Linked DNA regions of Formosa sp. Hel1_33_131. The protein of the gene in region 1 interacts with the protein of each later gene in a pairwise test. Links are inferred from orthologs where the notes say so. Each region holds a gene or a part of one and is shown on either strand. Other genes may lie near its edges. The genes, in order: nadE and dnaA.

Evidence for each region.
Region 2: the proteins of nadE (region 1) and dnaA interact in binary tests that used the Escherichia coli proteins (3 or more experiments, as listed by UniProt). The link is inferred for Formosa sp. Hel1_33_131 from one-to-one orthologs.

The regions. Positions count from the first base shown.
Region 1 is NZ_CP017260.1:1,717,458-1,720,525, forward strand. Bases 180-2,908 are described here. They hold nadE (NAD(+) synthase), read right to left. Parts: upstream 2,074-2,908; coding sequence 1,285-2,073; downstream 180-1,284. Other genes in these bases: dnaG (DNA primase), read left to right, coding at 180-651; FORMB_RS07745 (response regulator), read right to left, coding at 655-1,278; gldB (gliding motility lipoprotein GldB), read left to right, coding at 2,320-2,908. Also shown: more of dnaG, read left to right, coding at 1-179; more of gldB, read left to right, coding at 2,909-3,068. UniProt on the Escherichia coli protein: Catalyzes the ATP-dependent amidation of deamido-NAD to form NAD. Uses ammonia as a nitrogen source.
Region 2 is NZ_CP017260.1:456,043-459,348, reverse strand. The notes cover bases 253-3,219. They hold dnaA (chromosomal replication initiator protein DnaA), read right to left. Parts: upstream 2,467-3,219; coding sequence 1,039-2,466; downstream 253-1,038. Other genes in these bases: FORMB_RS01955 (IMPACT family protein), read right to left, coding at 3,041-3,219; FORMB_RS01960 (acyl-CoA thioesterase), read left to right, coding at 2,646-3,044; FORMB_RS01970 (SAM-dependent methyltransferase), read right to left, coding at 253-959; FORMB_RS01975 (peptidoglycan-binding protein LysM), read left to right, coding at 253-255. Outside these bases: more of FORMB_RS01975, read left to right, coding at 1-252; more of FORMB_RS01970, read right to left, coding at 252-252; more of FORMB_RS01955, read right to left, coding at 3,220-3,306. UniProt on the Escherichia coli protein: Plays an essential in the initiation and regulation of chromosomal replication. Binds in an ATP-dependent fashion to the origin of replication (oriC) to initiate formation of the DNA replication initiation complex once per cell cycle.

The DNA.
Region 1 (3,068 bases):
GAGAATGACGCCAACAAATCTTACAATCAAAAACAAAAAGCATTTGAAGTTGTCAAATCCACAGCAGCACCCATAAAAGTGGACATTCAGTACGAGCTGGAACAAAAAATCATTGAAATATTACTCTTATACGGAAGTCGAAAAGAGTCTTTCGAAGATTTAATTTTGAAAGAAAACGACAAAGGAGCATTGGCGCTCGAACCCGTCATTCATGAGGTTAAAGTTTTTGAGAAAATATTTCTGGATTTACAAGAGGATGAAATGCAGTTTACCAATGAGAATTTCAAAACGCTTTATTATACGATTATCGACAGTTTAAACCAGACAGAAGATTTTGTGATTGAATCTTTTGTGAATCATTTAGATCCTGTGTTAGCATCCGATGTGACTGATATTTTGATGAATGAAGAACGCTACAATCTTCATAATTGGGAGAAAAATAATATTTTTCCAAAACAAAAAGATGTGAGTATTGCGCAGTTGGTCAGTGAAACAATTTTGACTTTGCGTTGTTTTTTAATCGACCGAAAAGTGGATGAAATCAAACAAGATACGCAGGATGAAGTGGACCACAGAACGCTTTTGGAAGATGTGTTGAATTACTCCAATTTAAAAATGTTGTTATCCAGAAAACTGAGTCGCGTCCTCTAAACGTTATTTGTTCTGACGTCCGTGATCGATCAATTCGACAAGATTTGAAACATTTAATTTTTTCATCAAACGCAGTTTATAAGTACTCACGGTTTTTTCATTGATGTTCAATTGATCCGCAATGTCTTTGTTTCTTTTCCCAGAAGATATGAGCTTCAAAACTTCCACTTCACGGGTCGAAAGTTTCTTGTACAAATTCATGGTTCCGAGATTATTTTTTTCAAAGGTAAGACTCTCCGCAAGTTCCTTACTGACATAAATACCTCCTTTAAACACCTTTAGAATGGCGCGTTTGATGGTAGAGGTGGTCACCGTTTTAGAGAGATAACCAGAAGCCCCTGCTTTGATCGCGCTGATCGCATAAATATCCTCTGGATGTGTGCTAAAAATAATCACACTTACATCGTTAAATTCTTTTTTTATCGTACGAAGCACCGTGATTCCATTGATGTCCGGAAGGTCCATAGTCATGAGAACGATGTCTGTATTGGATTTTTTGAGATAGTCTAAAAGTTGCTTTGCAGAGTTTGCGGTGTTTACAATTTTAATATCTGCTGAGTTCTCAAACAACACACGAATCCCATAGCTTACAATGGGTTGATGATCTGCAACGAGGACTCGAATCATGTTATTTTATTTTAAGTTTTGAGGAATTTCACAGACAGGGATGGGGTTCATTTTATGTTTATTGGCCGCATTGTAGCGTGAATAAATTTCAAGAACCGTACGTTCTCTGCCTTCAAAATCGTCCACTGTTTTTCCGTTTTCAACCTCCTTCATAGCCCATTCCAATTCGGGATACGAAGCCCCAATTTGGTCTTCGTCACTTCGGGAGTCCCCAAACAAACCATCACTTGGTGCTGCGGTTAAGATGCTTTCAGGGATTTCTAAAGCCCTTCCTAAATCGTACACTTCCGATTTTAAGAGGTCTGCAATTGGGCTGAGGTCCACGCCGCCATCTCCATATTTTGTATAAAATCCAACGCCAAAATCTTCCACTTTATTTCCGGTTCCAGCCACTAGTTTTCCTAAAAGTCCCGCATAGTAATAAAGAGTGGTCATTCGCAACCGTGCTCTCGAATTTGCCAATGCCATATCGACCATGATTGTGCTGCCTTCCAAATCAATTTCAGATTTAAAACTTTCAAAAACGGGTGTTAAATCAACCCGAGTGGACTGTACATTTGGAAACCTATTTTTCAGTTGTTCGATGTGTTCCTGAGCTCTTGACACATGACTTTCTGTTTGGTGAATGGGCATTTCTAAACACATCACATCCAGTCCCGTGAGGGCACAAAGTGTTGAGGTCACTGCAGAATCCACCCCGCCAGAAACGCCAACCACAAAACCACTGACCTTTGCGTTTTCGGCATAGGTTTTTAACCATTCTACAATATGGGGTGTCACTGATTTTGTGTTCATAGATTTCATTTTTTTGATAGTGACACAAAAGTAAACTATTCTAGATAATTTATTTTTATCTAGGTAAAGATAATACACTTAAAAGACAATTCATTGGTTAGTTTTTCGTTTGTTAATTTAGTGAAGTTATTCGCTATGTTTAAAAGTGAGAGATTGATGATGCGCCTTTAATTTTTAATATAATCAAACCCCTTATCCAAAATAGATTAATTACTTTTGCCATTCAATTGGTATTAAACTTATAATTTGAAATTCAACAGTACGCAATCAACCTCATTCTCGGTCTTAAAAACCATTGTTTTTTTGTTGGTTATTTGTGTATTTTCATGTCAAAATTCATCAAAAGTTGAAAAAGAAATATCTGGAATTGTTCTGAATTTAAACATTGAACGATTCGATCAGTTGTTTGCGACTTCAGCACCTTCGGAGCTTCCAGCTTTAAAACAAAACTATCCGTTTTTATTTTCCAAAAGATATGCAGACTCTGTATGGGTTCAACGTATGAGCGATCCAATTCAGCAGCTTCAAAATAAAGCGGTAGACAGTGTTTTTGAAGATTTCTCTAGTATTGAATCTGAAATAATAAGCTTTTATCAGCACCTTAAATATTATAACAAAGCACTCAAAACACCACGGCTAATTACGGTACTTTCTGATGTTGATTACCGTAATAAAGTGGTCGTTACAGATTCTATTGTGCTTATTGCATTAGACACTTATCTTGGAGCAGAGCATGAATTTTATGCAAGTTTTTATGATTACATCAAACAAAATTTAAATAAGGATCAAATTGTTTCAGACTTGGCAACGGCTTATGCAGAGCAATTGATTTACCAACCCAAACGGGCCACGTTTCTAGAAGAAATGATTTACTATGGGAAGCAATTGTATTTGAAAGATCTTTTGATTCCATTTAAAGATAACAATCAAAAAATAGGTTATTCTTCAGCGCAATATGAATGGGCAGAAGAGAATGAGTTTTATATATGGCAGTA
Region 2 (3,306 bases), 1.3 Mb from region 1 along the record:
AAATGGGTTTTACGACGAGATATCAAACGTTTTGTTGGTAAAAAAATTGATGGCATACGCATTACAGAATCAGGAATTTTAGCAGCCGCTCATTTAGCAGGACCAGGAAATGTAAAGCGCTATTTAAGAAGCTACGGAGCCTTGGGTTTTACAGATGCCTATGGGACTGACATTCTTTCGTATATGCGTAAATTCTCCGGTTATGACACCTCTTTTGTTACAGCTCAAAAAAAATCAAAATTTGATTTCCCTTAGTCTTTTTGAATGATAAAAATAGCAGGGCGTTTATGGAAATCTATTTTTGAATGTTTCCATTCTTTGGCTGTTTGCGTTTTGATATATTCCGATGGTAGTGTCAAATCGCAAGCCACACAAATTCGGGTGTCTGGGCTAAGGGTCGCACTCAAATCTTCTAAAATACTGTTGTTTCTATAAGGCGTTTCTATGAATAACTGAGATTGCTGTTCTTCAAACGAGCGTCTTTCGAGTTGTTTTATTTTAGATTTTCGTTCCGCTTTGTCAATAGGTAAGTAGCCATTAAATGCAAAGTTTTGACCGTTCATTCCAGAGCTCATCATCGCTAATAATATAGAAGATGGTCCTACCAACGGAATGACTTGAATGTTCTGTTTATGGGCTATTTTTACCACTTCTGCTCCAGGATCTGCAACCCCAGGGCATCCTGCGTCTGAAAGCAATCCAATGCTGTTTCCTGCCAAGCATTCTTCTAAAAAAGAAGGGATTTCTAAAGGGTCTGTAAACTTATTTAAACTAAACAAATTCAAGCTCGCTTGAGATTTTCCAGAGCTTACCGTTTTTATAAACTTACGTGCTGCCTTTTCGTTTTCAACAATATAAGTATCTATGTTTTCAATGACTTTTTTGATGGAAATAGGCAGTACTTCTAAAGGAGCGTTGTCGCCTAAACCTGTAGGAATTAAGTATAATTTACCAGTCATTATTATAGAAATATTAGTCGTTTTTGAAGTGGATAGAAGCCATACAATTGGAGTATGAACTCTTAATCAAAAACAGCGGTTATATGGATAATTTCTTCGTCAAGTCTTCTACATATTTTCTAAACTGCTTATCTGTAGTAGAGAGGTTATTAACCGTTTTACAAGCGTGTAGAACTGTAGCGTGATCACGTTTCCCAATTTGAGAACCAATACTGGCTAAAGAAGCTTTGGTGAATTTCTTCGCAAAAAACATGGCCAATTGTCTTGCTTGCACAATATGACGCTTTCGTGTTTTGGATTGAAGGGTGTCCACATCCATTTGGAAATAATCTGAAACGACTTTTTGAATGTAGTCGATAGACACTTCTCGCTTGGTGTTTTTTACAAATTTCTCAACGATTTCTTTCGCTAAAGAAAGTGTGATTTCTTTTTTATTAAATGAAGATTGTGCAATTAATGAAATGATAGCCCCTTCCAATTCACGAACATTTGAAGTGATGTGCTTGGCTAAATACTCAATAATTTCTTCTGGCATTTCAACGCCATCTCTGTATAGTTTGTTCTTTACAATAGATACACGCGTTTCAAAATCAGGATTTTGAAGCTCTGCAGATAATCCCCATTTGAATCGAGATAATAAGCGTTGCTCAATATCTTGCATGTCCACAGGTGCCTTATCACTTGTTAAAATAACTTGTTTCCCGTTTTGATGTAAATGGTTAAAAATATGAAAGAATACATCTTGTGTTCCTGATTTTCCAGAAAGGAATTGAACATCATCAATAATTAAAACATCTATAATTTGATAGAAGTGAATAAAATCATTTCGATTGTTCTTCTTGACAGACTCTATATATTGTTGGGTGAATTTTTCAGCGGAGATATACAACACTGTTTTTTCAGGATATTTATCTTTTATGTCAACCCCTATTGCATGCGCTAAATGTGTTTTTCCTAAGCCAACCCCACCAAAAATCAATAAGGGGTTAAAAGAGGTGCCTCCTGGCTTGTTAGCCACTGCAATACTTGCATTTCGCGCCAACCGGTTTGAGTCACCTTCCAAAAAGTTATCAAAAGTATATGTTGGATTTAGTTGAGACTCAATTTTAACGTTTCTAATCCCAGGAATTACAAAGGGATTTTTTAATTCAGGATTTATATTTTTTAAGGGAATATCAACGCGTTGTGAATAGACTGCTGAACGGTTTGAACTAGGAATTTTCTCCGTAAACGGTTGTTTATTACCATACGTATTTTCCATTTTGATGATATACACCAATTTGGCATTTATACCGAGCTCTTTAGTAAGGGCTACTTTTAAAATTTTAACGTAGTGTTCTTCTAACCATTCGTAGAAAAATTTACTAGGAACTTGAATACTGAGCGCATGATCGTCAAGTTTTACAGCTACAATAGGTTCAAACCATGTTTTGTAGGCTTGCGGCTGAATGTTGTCTTTTATAAAGTTTAGACAGTTTTCCCAGACCGATTGCGCAGTGTTATTCATTTCAGTAGTTTATTTTTTTAGTTAGTGATCAAAAATAAGAATAATCTTGGGGGAAATGGTTATCGTTATTTTACAGTACAAATATGTGAACAAAATTCCAAAAAAAAAAATCAAATTTGATTGATTATTTAATATTTTTTCCTCATGTTTAATTTTTATAAATATACAAATTTTAATATATGAATATACATCAAACAAAGATTAAGGTGAGATACGCAGAAACTGATCAAATGGGGGTTGTGTACCATGGGAATTACGCTCAGTATCTGGAAATTGGACGTTTAGAGTGGTTGACTGCTTTAGGGATTTCTTATAAAGAAATGGAGGCCAATGACGTGATGTTACCGGTGGTGTCTTTGAGTTTAAACTACAAAAAACCAGCTTTTTACGATGATGTTTTGACGATATCTACGACACTTGTGAAACAACCAACGGCTTCTATTGAGTTTAATTACGAAATTCATAATTCTAGCGGTGAATTACTCACAACGGCCAACACCAAATTGGTATTTGTTAACATGAAGTCTAATTTCCCGATGCGTTGTCCCCAATATATTTTAGATAAACTGCAAATTTAATCGTTTAAAATTTCAACTTTAATTTTATGAAAGGCCTCAAAAGTAGTTTGAAGGCTTTTTTTACCACTTTTTTTGACCAAAACAACCACTTCACATTCCATTTCAAGCCGCTGAGACTTTATAACGAGCTGCTGTTTTTTAATAATCCGCATTACTTGACTCAAATCTTTGTATTCAAAACTTAGTTTGAAGGTGATTAAAATATCCAAGGTTTTTATGTCGCTCGCCTCCAAACTTAATTTCGCCGTAGTCTTGTAAGCGC